Regions from separate parts of the Bradyrhizobium sp. UFLA05-153 genome, predicted to be linked through region 1. Evidence: riboswitches for the same ligand, from Rfam matches in the RefSeq annotation. Region 1 holds a riboswitch; each other region holds the start of a gene.
What was found. A riboswitch is a leader RNA that binds a small molecule or an ion and turns the genes downstream of it on or off. The one in region 1 is predicted to bind cobalamin.

Region 1 (4,216 bases):
TAACAATCCCCCGCGCAAGGCTTTTTGGCGGGCGGTGTGGCCACTTCGGAGTAGGACCTAGTCCAAGTGCGGCTCGATGAGCTTTGATGCGTGAGGTGGAACTGAAATTCGAGGCACTTCGATGTACATGGTCATTCGCAAGTACCTCAAAGTTCGTTCGATTGCGGATGCTGCTCGCCGCGCCAAAAGCGGCATCGGTCAGATTCTAAGAGAAGCGCATGGTTTCAGATCTTACTACGTGTTGGATGCAGGCGAAGGCATCTGTGTCGCTGTGATGATCTTCGAGGATCGCGAAAGCGCCATTGCGGCCAATCACAAGGTGTTGGAATTTGTTCAAGCGAGCCTGCATGACCTTGAGCTTGGAGACCCCGAAATCGTGGCCGGCGACGTTTTAGTGAATATACAATCTGATCTATGATTGTTCGTGCTAGCGGACTAACCTCCGTTGATCGCCGCCTAGCAAGAAAAAGCCCGTCTTCGTCGATGGCCACGGAAGTATTCACTCATACCCGGCGATACGGTAAGAGCTAGGCGAGGGCGACGTGATCATCTGCTGCGAGCAACGGGACGATGGTGAACGAGACGCGTTCGACGCTTGAGCGCGAGTGTGCCGCGCTCAATTCGTCGATTGGTTCGCCGTCGATCCCGCCGGAGAAGCTGCTGCAGGAGCTGTTGCGGGCGCAAGGCCACGCTGGCGTCAGCCCGCCCTGCGTAGTTCGCGGGCCGCTGCAACCATGTTGATGAGCGCCGGACGGACTTCCTCCCATTGGCGCGTCTTCAGGCCGCAATCCGGATTGATCCAGAGCTGTGAGTCCGACAGCCGTTGGCGGGCCAGCGCGATGAGATCCTTCATCTCAGTGGCTTCGGGCACGCGCGGCGAGTGGATGTCATAGACGCCGGGGCCGATGTCGTTCGGGTATTTGAAGGCAGTGAATGCATCGAGCAGTTCCATCTTAGAACGGGACGTTTCGATCGAGATGACATCTGCGTCCATCGCGGCGATTCCATCAATGATGGCATTGAACTCCGAATAGCACATATGGGTATGGATCTGCGTTGCATCGGCAACACCAGAGGAGCAGATGCGGAAGCTCTCGACTGCCCAGTCGAGATAAGCCTTCCAGTCGGATCGACGGAGCGGCAAACCTTCGCGTAGCGCTGCCTCATCGATTTGGATCATGGTTGCGCCCGACTTTTCGAGGTCGGCGACCTCGTCACGGATCGCGAGCGCGATCTGACGGCAGGCCTCGCTGCGTGGAATGTCGTCACGGACGAACGACCAAGTCAGGATTGTCACCGGCCCCGTAAGCATGGCCTTCATAGGCTTTCTGGTCAGCGATTGCGCGTAGCTCCACCATTCGACGGTCATCGGCTTCGGCCGGGAGACATCGCCGAATAAGATCGGAGGGCGAACGTAACGGGAGCCATAAGATTGCACCCAGCCGTGCTTAGTGAATACGAACCCGGAGAGCTGCTCAGCGAAATACTGGACCATATCGTTGCGCTCGAACTCGCCGTGTACGAGCACGTCGAGCCCGATGTCTTCCTGCCATCGGACGGCGCGAGCCGTTTCATCCCTCAGGAATTGTTCATATTGCGCGTCTGTTAACTTTCCCTTGGCACGCGCGGCGCGAGCAGTGCGGACTTCGGCCGTCTGCGGGAACGACCCGATCGTGGTCGTGGGGAAGAGCGGCAGGCCGAAACGCTTGCGCTGAACCTCGGCCCGGCTCTCAAAAGCGCTATTGCGGCGGCGCATAACCGCATCAATCGCCGCCGTACGCTGGGCAACGGCCGTGTCATGGATCTTCGGGGAAGCTCGGCGGGCCGTCGCCGCAAAGTCTGATTCGGCAAACGCGGCGGCAACGACCTTTCCGTCGGCCGCGAGCGCTTTCGCCAACGTTGCGAGCTCGCCAATCTTCTGAACCGAGAAGGCAAGCCAGCTCTTTACGTCAGTATCGAGATCGGTCTCTAGCTCAAGGTCGATTGGGACATGCAGGAGTGAGCAGGAAGGCGCCAGCTGCACGCGATCCTTGCCGAACGTCGCAATGACGGGCTTGAACCGCTCCACAAGTGCCGACAGGTCGGAACGCCACACGTTGCGGCCATCGATGATGCCGAGCGAAATCACGAGGTCCGCGCGGGCGCCGAGTTCAATCCGGCTCAATTGTTGGGGAGCGCGGACAAGATCGACGTGCAATCCGGCCACTGGCAGCCCCAGAGCAGTCGCCAGATTGTCGCCAATTGCACCGAAATAAGTGGCAAGCATGATCTTGATGCCGGGCACCTCCTTGGCGAAACGCCGATAGACGCGCTGCAGCGCGCTTCGTGTGGTCTCGTCCAGATCAAGCACCAAGCAGGGGTCGTCAAGCTGGACCCACTCGGCTCCACGTTTCGCCAGTTCTTGGAGGACCTCGACATAGACCGGAACGAGGCTATCGAGCAGCGAAATCGGATCAAACGCCAAGTCGGCGCTCTTGCCGAGCTTAAGGAAGGTGACTGGTCCGATCAGGACAGGGCGCGTTTGATAGCCAAGGGCTCTCGCCTCCTCATATTCCTCGATCGGCTTGCGGGAGGAAAGCCTGAAAGTCTGACCTTTATGGAATTCGGGCACCATGTAGTGGTAATTGGTATCGAACCACTTGGTCATTTCCTGTGCAGCGGCGCCATGGCCATGATGGGCTTGACCGTCGTGCTCCTGGTCTTGCGAGCCCCGTGCCATGGCGAAATAGGTCTTCAGCGAGACCGGACCGCCCTCCCAACCGTACGCTTCAGGAATCGCACCGACCATCACGCTCGTGTCGAGAACCTGGTCATAGAGTGAGAAGTCATTGGATGGGATAACTGTGACGCCAAGCGAATTCTGCCGTGCCCAGTTGGCGACACGAAGACCGGCCGCAGCTTCAAGAAGCTGCCGCTCGCTGATCTTGCCCGCCCAGTAGCTTTCGAGCGCCAGCTTGAGTTCGCGGCGTGGCCCGATACGTGGCATGCCGAGGGTTGCGACAGGAAGTGAGGGAAGAGACATAGCTTTAACCCCATTGTGGTTGGAGCAAAGGCTATGGCGGAAACGCAGGCAGAAGGGCCGCGAAAGCGCCCTGCTGCTCGGCGTACCACCGGACACCCCGCCCGTGGTCGATTATGTTGTCGGGGCAGGTCTCCTGGCTCGCGAGTCATCGCCTGCATCCGGCCTTCCCGAAGCGCCTGCTTCAGTGACACGTGTGGATGCGGCTCGCCGCTTACAGTTGCGGGGGCAGCGCCGGCATTGCTTCAATCCTGAACGGATCGAGGACGCACCGGCTTCCCTCTTAGCTCCAGATCAAAGGAGATCTGGAGAACCTCGACGACTTCGATTATCTGCACCAGAGGCGTAACGTCAACCTCTGCGGATTACCTTTGCTGCGCGGGCCGAGACTGTCTTAACGAAGAAAGCATCGAGCCCTTCGCATCTGTCCGTAGCAATCGTCGTGCAAAGCTCTACGCGGCAGGATCTGCTCGACGATTTCGGGCGTAACACTGTGACGTGCGATTGCACCGTATAGTGGTCCATTAGGCCTTTGGTGTCGACCTCCGCCGCTGCGGATAGCCACATTGATCGAATAGTACGAATCAAAATCGATCTCGACCAACAAGACCTTGAGGGGCGTCGTTGTCGACTCCAACGCGGACGGTTTTCTTGTTCGTCGGCGCCGAATTGCAACATCTGCATCAACGTCCCAGCAAAGTGCAAGGCATTTTGGGCCGGTCAACTACCAATGCTAGGAATTGATCGAATTGACAGATCCGGTCAATTTTACGAGGTCGCCTGAGGAGCACAAAAAGGGTTGTCGCCGCGGATTATGACGGATCCCCGCGATGTGGTCCGCAATTTTCGGCTCCTGTCGCGGATGACTTGCGTGGGCTGGCGAACAAACCGCAAATTGGAGAGTGTCACTATGGATGCAGCCGTATCGTCGGATAGCATCATTCCTCGCGCCGACATCGTCAAACGCGCAGCGCGCATCGGTGCAGAGATCCGAAACGTCAAGCTGTCGGGCGACTTGCCGGACCAGACGATCGCCGCGATCAATGAGCTGCTGCTGGAGCACAAGGTTATCTTCTTCCGCGACCAGGGGCATCTCGACGATGCTGAGCAGGAGCGCTTTGCCCTTCGTTTTGGAAGTCCGGCACCTCATCCAACGCTCGGCGCCATAAAGGGAACGGCGTCGATCATCGAGCTTGA
Region 2 (4,216 bases), on a different contig from region 1:
CGCACCGCGGTCGTTACCGTCCGCTTCAGCTTGGCCCGATCAATGCCGCCCGTCCCGACATGGCTGAGCATGTTGACGGAGCCGAGATTGCAGACTGCGACCTCGTCCACCGACGTGTTGAGCGTAATCTCGGTGCAGAGGTTCGAGGAATGGATCACGCCTATGTGGCGCTGCGGCGAGCGCAGGTTGCAGGGGTCCTTGAAGGTGATCCAGGGATGGCCGGTCTCGAACAGCATGGTCAGCATGCGCCGCCAAAGGTCGGTCGCACGCACGGTCTTGAACACACGCATGCCACCGGCCTTCGCCTTGGCTTCATAGGCCTCATAGGCCGCCTTGAAGGACGTCCCATACAGATCGTGCAAATCGGGCGTCTCGTCCGGCGAGAACAGCGTCCACTCATCGTCGGCGTCGACGCGCTGCATGAACAGGTCCGGCACCCAGTTGGCGGTGTTCATGTCGTGGGTGCGGCGGCGGTCATCGCCTGTGTTCTTGCGCAGATCGAGGAATTCCTCGATATCGACGTGCCAGGTCTCCAGATAGGCGCAGACCGCGCCCTTGCGCTTGCCGCCCTGGTTGACGGCGATCGCGGTGTCGTTGGCCACCTTCAGGAACGGGATGATGCCCTGGCTTTCGCCGTTGGTGCCCTTGATGTGGGCTCCGAGGCCGCGCACAGGTGTCCAATCGTTGCCGAGGCCGCCGGAGTACTTTGCGAGCAGCGCATTGTCCTTGATCGACTTGAAGATGCCATCGAGGTCGTCCGATACGGTGGTGAGGAAGCAGGACGACAGCTGCGGGCGCACCGTGCCGGAATTGAACAGCGTCGGCGTCGAGGCCATGAAGTCGAACGACGACAAGAGATCGTAGAACTCGATCGCCTTGGCTTCGCGGTCGATCTCTCGAATTGCCAGGCCCATCGCCACGCGCATGAAGAAGGCCTGCGGCAGCTCGATTCGCTTGCCTTGCTGATGCAGGAAATAACGGTCGTAGAGCGTCTGAAGGCCGAGGAACTGGAAGTTCAGGTCTCGCTCAGGCTTCAGCGCCGCAGCGATGCGGCCGAGATCGAAACGGGCGAGTTCGGGATCGAGCAGTTCGGCTGCGATCCCGACCTTCACATAGGCCGGAAAGTATTCGGCATAGCGCGTCGCCATGTCGGCCTGCGAGGCCGACGTCGTAACGCCTTGGACATGCGACAGTACCTCGCCGCGGAGCTTGTCGAGTAGCAGGCGCGCGCTGACATAGGCATAACTGGGCTCCTGCTCGACCAGCGTGCGCGCGGCCATGATCGAGGCCAGCGCCAGCTCGTCCTGGCTGATGCCGTCGTAGAGATTGCGGGTGGTCTCGGCCAGCACGGGGGCTGCGGAGACGCCGTCGAGACCGGCGCAGGCCTCATTGATGATCAGCTCGAGCCGGCGCGTGTCCAGACCGACGCGCGAGCCATCCGGCAGCGTGACGTGAAGGGTCGATGCGGCGACGGGCTCCGGCTGCGCGGCCGCTTCCTCGGCGCGCTGGCGGGACCGTTCCTCGCGGTAGAGCACGTAGGCCCGGGCGACCTTGTGGTGCTCGCTGCGCATCAAGGCGAGTTCGACCTGATCCTGCACGTCCTCGATATGAAAGGTGCGCCCCTCACCTGCGCGGCGCATCAGGGCTGCTACGACTTCGGCCGTCAATTGCTCAACGCTCTCGTGAACGCGGCGCGAAGCAACCGCAGTGCTGCCCTCTACCGCGAGGAAAGCCTTGGTCATCGCGACCGCGATCTTGGCGGAATCGAACGGCGAGACCTTCCCGTTGCGGCGAATGATCTGCATGGCCGGCTCGCTGGAAGCAGCCGCAAGTGACTGTGGACGCAACTGGATGATGGGTGCGGAAGCGGTGTCCGCGTCGTGCAGGTTCAGTGACATCAAAGGGCCCCGTGATGCGCGCGTTGTGTTTGGACGGGGCGATAAGGAAGGACGCTGCCGGAACGCCGGCAGATGCGTTGCCGGACGATGCGTGCAAGCGACCGCCGGGACACCCCGCCCGTGGACGTTCAGATCGTCACGGCAGGTCTCCTGGCTCGCAGGTCGTTGCTTGCTTCCTGTCTTCCCGGCGCAGGCGCACCAGTGACGTTGTCCGGAAGCAGCTCGCTGCTGACAGTTGCGGGGGCAGCGCCGGAATTCCGCACCAAAGGCGCAGTTCACCGGCTTCCCTCTTAGCCACTACATCTTGCGGACGCAGTAGGACCGTGACCCCCATATATGGAGATATTCGAGGCAAGCTGTCAATGATTGATTTCATGGGGCGCACGCGGACGGCCCATCCCCCATCAGTTATCGAGTATTGACGAACTCAAGAACGCTTCTGATCGTCGCCACCATAGTCAATTCGCACAGCCGGCTAATGCTCTCAATCCTTGCTCATAGCGAGAAAGCTTTTTACGCGCGTCGAGGCTTCTCTCGGCGCCGGCTCTCGCAGCTTGCTTCATCCCCTTCAGCAAATTCCGATCGAGCGCAAGCTTTTCAATTCTGTTGGCAAATTCGCAAATCTGTCGCGGCTGGCAAAGAAAGCCGTTTACGCCATCCTGTATAAGCTCACGGTAGTCCACCAATGGCGGAAGCAATAACCGGAACCCCGAGCGCGAGCACCTCTAGCACGACGACCGGTCGACCATCGAGCCGCGAAGGCAGCACCAGCACATCGTATGATCCAATCCATGGACGGACAGACTTCCCCAATCGTCCTTTTCTGCAAAGGGCACGAGGCGTACGCGCACCATGCACTTCCAAGCAGCTTCATCTCTGTCCTACGCCAGTGCTCTTGCGGACGATCGCAAAATCGTACCTGGCACCAAGTGAGGTGGGGCGTTCGGATCTCGGCAATCGGCTCGAGATTGTCCCAGACTTCTGAGGTCGCCCCTATATAGCCTGTGGATCAGGTCGAGATTCCAGTTTTTGAAATTCGATTTCAGTTGCACACGCACGAATGGTTTTGTTGCGTTTGTAGCCGATGGCCCATCTTTGGCCGTTCACCGCGGGCCGCCTAGACATCCCAAATCAAACCAAACGGGGCGTCAACCGAAAAAGGGCCGTCTCGTCATTGTTGCTTTAGCCATGACACCTGCGCCTGCTTCGATGATTGCGTGCAATACTCTGCGATCCGGTCAACTGACCGCGCTAACATTGATCCAAGCGACAGCAACACGTCAGCCATCAATGGATAAACTCAAGCGCACCTGTAAAGAGTTCGACATGCAACATCAGCAGCCGCCCACTAATCCGATTTGCCCTGACGATAGGCACCCAAGGGTTCCACCTAGGAATCTTGGTTGGGAGAGCAGCAAGATAGAAGAACTTCCTGCGGGGACCAAGTTCAACCATGCTAATAGGGATGGAGTGTGGGGCGGCGCGGGGCAAAGCGGGCATTCGGGCAAAGCTATTTGGATGGCCTCAGAGAATGATGTGAACGCTGCACACGGCTATGCTGGTAGTTCTGGGCGGTACTTCATTGTCGAGGCGCAAGAGCCACTCAAATTGGCGGTCATGGACGAGTGGTATGATCAAGTTGAACCTGACGAACTGAGCGCATGGGCTGCGATGGCGCAGAAGCATGGCTTGGACGGAGTGAAAACGGAATATAAGAGCTCCTACGAGGTCGTTTTGTTTGACACAAGTAAGCTTAGACGTTTGGGTGAACGTCTTCTGGGCCTTCCCGCCGAGGTAGGCGCTGTGGTCCTCCCCGAAAAGGAGCACGATCCGGAAGAGACTTGGCGGGAGATGGAAGTCTCGACGTTCTCAACTGCTGAGGATTCGAGATCGCGCTCAAGTATCAGTGGTCTGTGGTCAATGTGGGATTTCGGACGTGTCGTCGGTGGGAGCTGGGACCATGGCCACCAACCGGCCCCCGACGCGCTGATCGGCGCGTTGAACCGAATCGGCGTCCTGCCGAGGCTATTCCAGCCGACAAATTTGTACATCCGCGGTTGGCCTTATACGGCGCGATTGGACGCCGGACGACGGGAGGCAACCCCGAACAATTCGCAAGGCCACATCATTACTCTAGTTCCTCGGCTTGCACGCGGCTGAACATCAGACCCCTTTAGAACTGCTGGCGTTGGAGCGACTTCGGGTTGGTCGGCAGTTACGACCGCAGTTGCCGCAAAGTGCAGGACATCGAAGGAGTCTTTGGGCCCAGTGTCATGCATTGCCCCACCGAGGCAGGTGGATGCCGGGCTCGCGACATT
Region 3 (4,216 bases), on a different contig from region 1:
TCCCAGTGCATCCTCGGCCGGCAATTCGCCGGCGCGCGCGAACCAGGGCAGCACACCAAAACCGCGCCAGGATGTCTTGGTTTCGATCAGCCGATAGCCATCGTCGAACAGCGTGGGATCGCCGCGGAACTTGTTGATGACAAACCCGCAGATCATCGCGGCATCGTGAGGATCGATCACGGTCTTGATGCCGACGAGCTGCGCGATGACGCCGCCGCGATCGATGTCGCCAATCAGCACGACCGGGACATCGGCCTTGCGGGCGAAGCCCATATTGGCGATGTCGGCCTTGCGCAAATTGACCTCGGCCGGGCTGCCGGCGCCTTCGACCAGAACGAGATCGGCCCGCGCCTTCAGCCGTTCGAAACTCTCGAGCACGGCACCCATCAGCGAAGGTTTCATCGCCGCGTAGTCGCGGGCGCGTGCCGTCGCGATGCGCTTGCCCTGCACGATGATTTGCGCGCCGACATCGGTCTCGGGCTTGAGCAGCACGGGATTCATGTCGGTGTGCGGCTCGACGCCGGCGGCGAGTGCCTGGAACGCCTGCGCGCGGCCGATTTCGCCGCCGTCGACGGTGACGGCCGCATTGTTCGACATGTTCTGCGGCTTGAAGGGGAGCACGCGCAGGCCCCGGCGCTTTGCGGCACGCGCAAGGCCCGCAACGACGAGCGACTTGCCGACGTCCGAGCCCGCTCCCTGGATCATCAATGCGCGCGCCATCGACGTCTCAGAACTCGACGCCGGCTTGCGCCTTGATGCCGGAGCGGAACGGATGTTTCACCAGCGTCATCTCGGTGACGAGGTCGGCGATCTCGATCAGCTCGTCCTTGGCGTTGCGCCCGGTGAGGACGACATGCGTCAGCGGCGGCTTCTGCGTTTTCAGGAAGTCGACGACCTCGCCGATGTCGAGATAGTCGTAGCGCAGCGCGATGTTGATCTCGTCGAGCACCACCATGCGCAGGCGTTCATCGGAGATCAGCTCCTTGGCCTTCTCCCAGCCGGCGCGCGCGGCTGCGATGTCGCGGGCGCGATCCTGCGTCTCCCAGGTAAAGCCTTCGCCCATCGCATGGAACTGGCAGAGATCGCCGAAATGCCCGGTGAGCAGGCGCCGCTCGCCGGTATCCCAGGCGCCCTTGATGAACTGGACCACCGCGCAAGGCATGCCGTGCGCGACACAGCGAACGATCATGCCGAAGGCGGAGGACGATTTGCCCTTGCCCGCGCCGGTATGGACGATGATCAGCCCCTTTTCGCCGCTCTTGGTCGCCATGATCTTGTCGCGGGCGACCTTCTTCTTCGCCATTTTCGCGGCGTGCCGGGCATCGGTTTGCTCCACCGCTGGGGTATCCGGTTCAGGCGTCATCTGAAATGGTCCTTCGGCTTGACAAGTGGCGGCCATGGGCAAATGGTGGGCCGGCGTTGGTTCCTGTCCTACGACAGGCGAAGAGGGAATGCGATAGGGCTCGAATCGGCAAGATTCGTGTTCGAAAAGCAGCCGCCCCCGCGACCGTGACCGGAGAGATGCCCGAAGCCACTGATCCCATGGGATCGGGAAGGCGGGGATCGAAGGGATAAAACCCTGCTCCGCAAGCCGGGAGACCTGCCAGCGCGAATGTTTTGGACCGGCGGACGGGGTGTTCCGCGACGGGGAAGCGGACCCTCTCATCGAGCGGTTCGTGCGCCTCATCGCCTCCCGCAGATATCCTGGAAGGGGCGATGGCCGTCACACTTCACGTTTGCATCACCTGCCGCGCCGGCCAGACGCTGGGCGAAGGCGAAACCACGCCCGGCGCGCGGCTTCATGCCGCGATCCTGGACGCCGGCGTACCCGCGGGCGTCAACCTGGTTCCCGTCGAATGCCTGTCGGCCTGTAGCCAGGGCTGTTCGGTGGCGCTCAGCGCGCCCGGTCGATGGTCCTATGTCTATGGCCGCCTGTCGGATGCCAATGCGAGCGACGTGATCGCAGGCGCTTCGGCTTACGCCGCTGCGCCCGACGGCATCGTGCCATGGCGCAGCCGTCCCGAAATCTTTCGCAAGCAATCGCTTGCCCGCATTCCCCCCATCGCCGTCGTGCCGGAGGCCGCCGAATGAACACGCTCGCAAAAGTTCCGGTCACGGTCGTCACGGGCTTTCTGGGATCAGGCAAGACGACGCTGATCCAGCATCTGATCACCAATGCCAACGGCAAAAAGCTCGCGGTGCTCGTCAACGAGTTCGGCAGTGAAGGCGTCGACGGCGAGATCCTGAAATCCTGCGCGGATGCCAATTGTCCGGAGGAGAACATCGTCGAGCTCGCCAATGGCTGCATCTGCTGCACCGTGGCCGACGATTTCATTCCGGCGATGGAGCAACTGCTCGCGCGCCGGGTGAGGCCGGACCACATCCTGATCGAAACGTCGGGGCTGGCCCTGCCGAAGCCGCTGCTGAAAGCGTTCGACTGGCCGGAGATCCGCTCGCGGATCACGGTCGATGGCGTGATCGCGCTGGCGGATGCCGAGGCGGTCGCGGCCGGCCGCTTCGCGCCGGACCCGGATGCTGTTGAGGCACAGCGTGCGGCCGACGCGAATCTCGATCACGAGACGCCGCTGTCGGAGGTGTTCGAGGACCAGATCGCCTGCGCCGACATCGTGCTGCTCACCAAGGCTGACCTTGCGGGCGCGGAAGGGCTCGAAGCGGCGAAGGCGGTGATATCCGCCGAGATGCCGCGTCCGGTGCCGATGCTCCCCGTGGTCGACGGCGCGGTCGATCTGCGCGTGATCCTCGGCCTGGAAGCCGCGGCCGAAGATGACCTCGCCGCGCGCCCATCCCATCACGATGGCGAGGACGAGCACGAACACAACGATTTCAACTCCGTCGTGATCGATCTGCCTGAGGTCGTCGACGTCGAGGCGCTGATCGCCTCGGTGCAGCGGCTGGCGCGTGAGCAGAACGTGCTGCGCGCAAAAGGCTATATCGCGGTCAAGGGCAAGCCGATGCGGCTGTTGCTGCAATCGGTCGGCGAGCGGGTGCGGCACCAGTTCGATCAGCCCTGGGGCGTGCGTCCCCGGCAATCCAAGCTGGTCGTGATCGGCGAGCATGGCGATATCGACGAGGCCGCGATCAAGGCAGGACTTGGCATTTCAGGGCTTGGCATTTCAGGGCTTGGCATCTGATGCACGTCGTCTTCCGCGAGAGCCACGGTCTCGAGGAGACCGCGACGCCAAGGGACATCGGCCAGGATCCGGCCGATCTCGTGGTGCTCTCGTTCTCGGACTCGGATCTCGCCGCGTTCGCGGCTGGCTGGCGGCGTGGCCGCGAAAACCTGCCGTCGCTGCGGCTCGCCAATCTGGCCGAGCTGCGTCATCCGCTGTCGGTCGACACCTATATCGAGCGGACCCTGTCGCAAGCGCGCGGCATTCTGGTGCGCCTGATCGGCGGCGAGTCCTATTGGGCCTACGGGCTCGCGGCGCTCCAGCAACTGGCGAAGGAGCGCGGCATCGCGCTTGCCGTGTTGCCGGCGGATGGCCGCGATGATGAACGGCTGGATGCGTTCTCGACCTTGCCGGTCTCGACGCTCAGGCGGCTGAAAGTGCTCTGCGACAAGGGCGGACCGGTCGCTGCACAAGCCGCGATCGCCCAGCTTGCGCTGGCCTCGGGTCTCTATGCCGGGCCAGTGGTTGGAGAGATCGAGGTTCCCGAGATTGGTTTCTACGAGCCGAGGCGTGGTGTTGTCGCGTCGCTGCCTGATCCCGATGAAGAACCTCGTGCGCTCGTTACCTTTTACCGCTCTTATCTCACGGCCGCCGATACTGCCCCGGTCGATGCGCTAATCGCGACGCTCCGCGAGAGGGGCTTTGATGCCTGGGGGTTGTTCGTGACCTCACTAAAGGCACCGGGCGTGGCCGATTGGCTGCGCGCGCACTTTGCGCAGCATCCGCCCGCCGCTATCGTCAATGCGACCGCGTTCTCCGCCGTTGGCGACGACGGCACGACGCCGTTCGATGCCGCATCGTGTCCTGTGTTCCAGGTCGCGCTCTCCACGGCAAGGCGCGAGGACTGGGCTGACTCTCTGCGCGGGCTCTCGCCGGGCGATCTGGCGATGCATGTCGTGCTCCCGGAGGTCGACGGCCGCGTGTTCGCGGGCGTGGTGAGCTTCAAGTCGGCTGGCGAGCGCGATCCTGACTTGCAGTTTGCGCACCTGGCGCATCGGCCGGATGACGAGCGTGTCGCCGCCGTC
Region 4 (4,216 bases), on a different contig from region 1:
GTGATGTTGCGCACGCGGAACGTCAGGCGCGTCTGCTCGACGGCGGAGAAAACCGCCTTCGGGACGTCGACGAAGGCGTAGACGTCTGCGATCGTGTAGGCGTTCAGTGTCACGGTGTTCGCGTCGGTGTTGTAGCGATCGCCGACGTGGCGTCCGACGATTCCGAGCTCCACCGGCCAAGGTGTGAAGAAAGGTGTGAAGAAGCGATAGGATGCGCCGGCATTGGCGACGATGCGCGGCACGTTCGGCGGCGTGTTTCCCGAGAACGAGCCGCCGGCGAAGTTGTAGTCGGCATAGCGCGCGTCGACATAGGCGATATTGCCCCACAGCCGCATGGCGTCCGTCACGCGTACGGCACCGGCGAGCTCAACACCCTTGGACTCCTGCCGCCCGGCGATATTGAGCTGCATGCCACCGGCGGCTGCGTAGACGTTCTTGCGCAGGATGTCGTAGGCCGAGAACGACCACTCCGCCCTGTTGTCCCAGAACAGATGCTTGACGCCGGTCTCGTAGGTGCGCGAGGTCGTCAGGTCGAGCGGCTGGGTGGGCGCGAGCAGGAAGATGTTGTTGGCCGAGACATCGGCGCCGGTCGCGTACTGGCTATAGAAGGTCAGGCCGGGTACGGCTTCCCAGGTGTAGCCGATGCGGCCCGTCACCGGCGCCCAGTCCTTCGTGAACGGGAAGCCCGCGTTCTCTAAGCCGAACTTGTCGGTCGAGTTGCGGTCGAGCCCGATATGCTCGACACGCAGGCCGCCGATCAATGCGAAAGTCCGCGTCAGCTTCAGCCGGTCTTCGAACGACAGCGCCTCGTTATCGATACGCGCGATCTGCTGCTTGGTCGTGAGATCACCGTAATAGCCGCGGTTTGGATCGACCAGTGAGACATAATCGTTCGGGAAATTCGCGGCACCGGGCCTGACGAAGTCGAGGTAGCTCGACGACGACGTGGTGACTAGGCGATTGTCGAAACCTGCGATGTTCGCATCCCAGATCAGGTCGGTGATATTGCCGACGAGGCGCTGGCTGTGCGCGACGTAGAAGCGCTCGCGATAGACTTGGTTGTTCGTGGAATCGAACGCCTCAATCTCGTTGTTGAACCACGTGCGCTCTGCGCCGTAGCCATAGGCTTGGCTTTTCAGCGTGAGGTCAGGCGCCAGCTTCAGCTCAAAACCGCCGCGCAGCCAAACCTCTTGCGCCACGTTGCGGTTGTCGAGAACGTTGTAGTTGGTATTGAAGGTGCGGTCGTCGATGGTTACGGCCCCGAGATTCTTGTAAGTCCCGGAGACGATACCCGTCGTGGCGTTGGCTCCAGCGAAGGCAACGGGCACCAGCGGCGCACCCCAATAGGCCTTGGAGCGATCCTCCCTGTACTCGACCGCGCCCCAGATCTTGAGGCTGTCGGAGATGCGGTGGTTGAGCTGGCTCGACACGTCGAGCGTCTTGGTGCCGGTATCGTCGGCAAAGCCGTTGAGCGAGGAGCGGCTGACGTCGAACCGGTAGTCGAGGCTCTGCACGCTGGTGCTGCCGCCGGAGCCGTAATGGGTGCGGAACGAGTTGAGGGAGTCATAGGAGAAATCAGCTTCGTTCCGGACAGGGCCGGTATGCGGCTGCTTGGTCACGAGATTGACCGCGCCGCCGGCAGCACCCTCGCCCGACATGACCGATGCTGGGCCTTTCACGAATTCCACGGCCTCGAGATTGGCCGTATCCATGACGCGCGAGGTCATGTTCTGTGGGCCGATCTTGATGCCGTTGTAGAGGATATTGATCTGGCTGTTGGTGAAGCCGCGCATCGAGAAGGCCGAGGGCTCCGCCGGATTGTCGCCGGCGGTCACGCCGACCGCGCCCTGGGCGACGTCGGAGACGGTCCGGTAGCCCTGCTCGCGGATCGTCTCGGCCGAGATCACCTCGACGGTCGCGGGCACCTCGCGCACGGTCAGCCCCAGGCGCGAGGCGCTTACGGCTACTGCATTGCTGTTGAGCGGCGTCTGGCTTGTGTTTTGTGCGACAGGCTTCGGTGCAGGCGCGGCGGTTGCTGCTCTCTTCGGTGCCGCACGGCGGGTGCCCTGCCCGTCACGGCTGGTTACCGGTTTGCGGTTCTGGTCGCCATGCGGGGCAACCTCGATCGGCGGCAATTGTTCGCGGGTCGCTTGCGCCAAGGCTGTGGGGATATCAACGAAGACAAATGACGTAAGAATGCTGGACGCGAGCAAAAATTCGCGCAGCTTGCCGGCACGGGCGGAAGACATGGTTCGGGCCTCGGTATGACGTCAGTGGCACGTCACAGCGAACCAAGTCTCAACCTTCGGCGCGTTTCTCGCCTCCGGCTAAGCCAAATGTCTGTACTCCCCGACCGACATCTTCGCGTGTGACCACGGCTGACGGCAGGTCTCCTGGCTCGCGGGTCGTGACCTCTTCGCCGCCTTCCCGGGACCGAGAGCCCAGTGGCTAGTGACGAAGGATTCTCCGCTTACAGTTGCGGGGGCAGCCGCGGCATAGGGGAAAAATCCCCGCACCGCGTTCCCTTTTCATCCCCGATGGGGAAACCGTCACGAGCATCTAGGATTAAGTCCGGGACGGAGTCAATGTGAAGAGGTATGGCGTTCTTGTCGCAGCAGTGGAAACATCTTGGAGACGTTGAATGGAAGGAGACACCTTCCTCTGGCTGGTACGGCATGCGGTCGTCGATGGCGTTGCGGGGACGATCCACGCCATGGATGCGCCGGCCGATTTCAGCGACCGGACGCGCCTCGACGCGCTGCGGCGGTGTTTGCCGGAGAGGGCCGCGAGCTATGCGAGCCCGGCACGACGAACCGTCGACACGGCACGCGCACTCGGGCTTGATCCGATCCTCGTGCCCGCCTTCAGCGAGCAGGATTTTGGCGAATGGACCGGACGACGTCACGATGAACTCGCCGCTGCGGGCGGCGACGCCTATGCAAGATTCTGGGCCGACCCGGCGGGCTCAAAGCCCCCTGGCGGCGAAAGCTTTGAAGATCAAATCGCCAGAACCCGCGAAGGCCTCCACCGCATCGAAAGAGGATCAGCAATCCTCATCGTCCATTCCGGCACGATCCGCGCCGCGCTGTGCATCGCGCTCGACCTCGCCCCACAAGCGGCCTTGCGCTTTGCGATTGATCCGCTCTCGCTCACCCGCATCGACCGGCTGGCGAACGGCTGGCGCGTCGTCTCGGTCAACCAGTCGATCGCTTGAGCCCTATTAGGCCGGACGATCCGGAACATTGGCCAGCGCGAACGTTGCCATGCCATTGTGCAGGGCGCAGGCGAGCCGCACCAGCGGCAGCGCGATCGCCGCGCCCGATCCCTCCCCGAGCCTGAGATCAAGGCTAACCAGCGGCTGAACGTTCAGCGCACGAAGCACGAGGCGATGCCCCTGCTCTGCCGACTGATGCGACGGCAGCAGGAACGGCTGACATGACGGATTAAGCCGCGCGGCCGCCAGCGCAGCGACTGAGACGATGAAGCCGTCGATCAAGGTTGGAACGCGCCGCTGCGCGGCCGCGATGATGGCGCCGCAGATCGCCGCAATTTCGAGGCCGCCGACCGTGCGGAGCACTTGCTCCGGCGATGCACTCGCCTTCGTCAGGCCATGCCGCGCAAGCGCAGCGTCGATCACGCGCGCCTTGCGTGCACGCCCTGCCGCATCGACACCGGTGCCGCTGCCCGCGATTTCGTCGGCGCTCACGCCAAGCAGGCTCGCTGCGATCGCCGCCGATGTCGTGGTGTTGCCGATACCCATCTCGCCGAGGATCAGAAGGTCTGGCTGCTTCGCCGCCGCACGCGCCACCGCGCGCTGTCCGCATTCAAACGCAAACGCGAGCTCCGCCGGCTCCAGCGCAGCTTCCACGCTGAAATCGCGGGTGCCGCAGCGCGGCTTGTCCGCGACGATCCCCGCGACTTCCGACTGCGCCAGCGAGCCGGCATCGACGACCTCGAGACTTGAGCCCAGTTCGCGCGCCAGCACCGAGATCGCAGCGCCGCCCGCGGCGAAGTTCGACATCATCGCGATCGTGACTTCCTGCGGATAGGCGGAGACACCCTGGTCGACGATGCCGTGATCGCCGGCAAACACGATGATCGGCACGCGAGCGGCCCTCGGCTGCTCCGTTTCCTGCAGGCCCGCGAGGTCGATCGCGACCTGCTCGAGCCGTCCGAGCGCGCCGGTCGGCTTGGTCAGTTGCGCCTGCCGCGCCAT

Region 2: linked by a shared signal. The riboswitch ahead of Q2941_RS11410 (ribonucleoside-diphosphate reductase subunit alpha) and the one ahead of metE (5-methyltetrahydropteroyltriglutamate--homocysteine S-methyltransferase) in region 1 are both predicted to bind cobalamin.
Region 3: linked by a shared signal. The riboswitch ahead of Q2941_RS00865 (DUF1636 family protein) and the one ahead of metE (5-methyltetrahydropteroyltriglutamate--homocysteine S-methyltransferase) in region 1 are both predicted to bind cobalamin.
Region 4: linked by a shared signal. The riboswitch ahead of Q2941_RS00950 (TonB-dependent receptor) and the one ahead of metE (5-methyltetrahydropteroyltriglutamate--homocysteine S-methyltransferase) in region 1 are both predicted to bind cobalamin.

Annotation. Positions count from the first base shown of each region.
Region 1 is NZ_JBBIAM010000238.1:245-4,460, reverse strand. It holds gene Q2941_RS50400 (hypothetical protein) at 122-418, shown strand; gene metE (5-methyltetrahydropteroyltriglutamate--homocysteine S-methyltransferase) at 698-3,022, opposite strand; cobalamin riboswitch at 3,129-3,352, opposite strand; partial or broken gene Q2941_RS50390 (TauD/TfdA dioxygenase family protein) at 3,930-4,216, shown strand, end outside.
Region 2 is NZ_JBBIAM010000014.1:122,327-126,542, forward strand. It holds gene Q2941_RS11410 (ribonucleoside-diphosphate reductase subunit alpha) at 1-1,898, opposite strand, end outside; cobalamin riboswitch at 2,022-2,239, opposite strand; gene Q2941_RS11415 (glycosyltransferase) at 2,568-2,756, opposite strand; gene Q2941_RS11420 (hypothetical protein) at 2,928-4,058, shown strand.
Region 3 is NZ_JBBIAM010000001.1:183,890-188,105, forward strand. It holds gene Q2941_RS00855 (cobyric acid synthase) at 1-720, opposite strand, end outside; gene cobO (cob(I)yrinic acid a,c-diamide adenosyltransferase) at 728-1,363, opposite strand; cobalamin riboswitch at 1,404-1,622, shown strand; gene Q2941_RS00865 (DUF1636 family protein) at 1,717-2,091, shown strand; gene cobW (cobalamin biosynthesis protein CobW) at 2,088-3,152, shown strand; gene cobN (cobaltochelatase subunit CobN) at 3,152-4,216, shown strand, end outside.
Region 4 is NZ_JBBIAM010000001.1:200,498-204,713, reverse strand. It holds gene Q2941_RS00950 (TonB-dependent receptor) at 1-2,249, opposite strand, end outside; cobalamin riboswitch at 2,367-2,566, opposite strand; gene Q2941_RS00945 (histidine phosphatase family protein) at 2,642-3,214, shown strand; gene cobT (nicotinate-nucleotide--dimethylbenzimidazole phosphoribosyltransferase) at 3,221-4,216, opposite strand, start outside.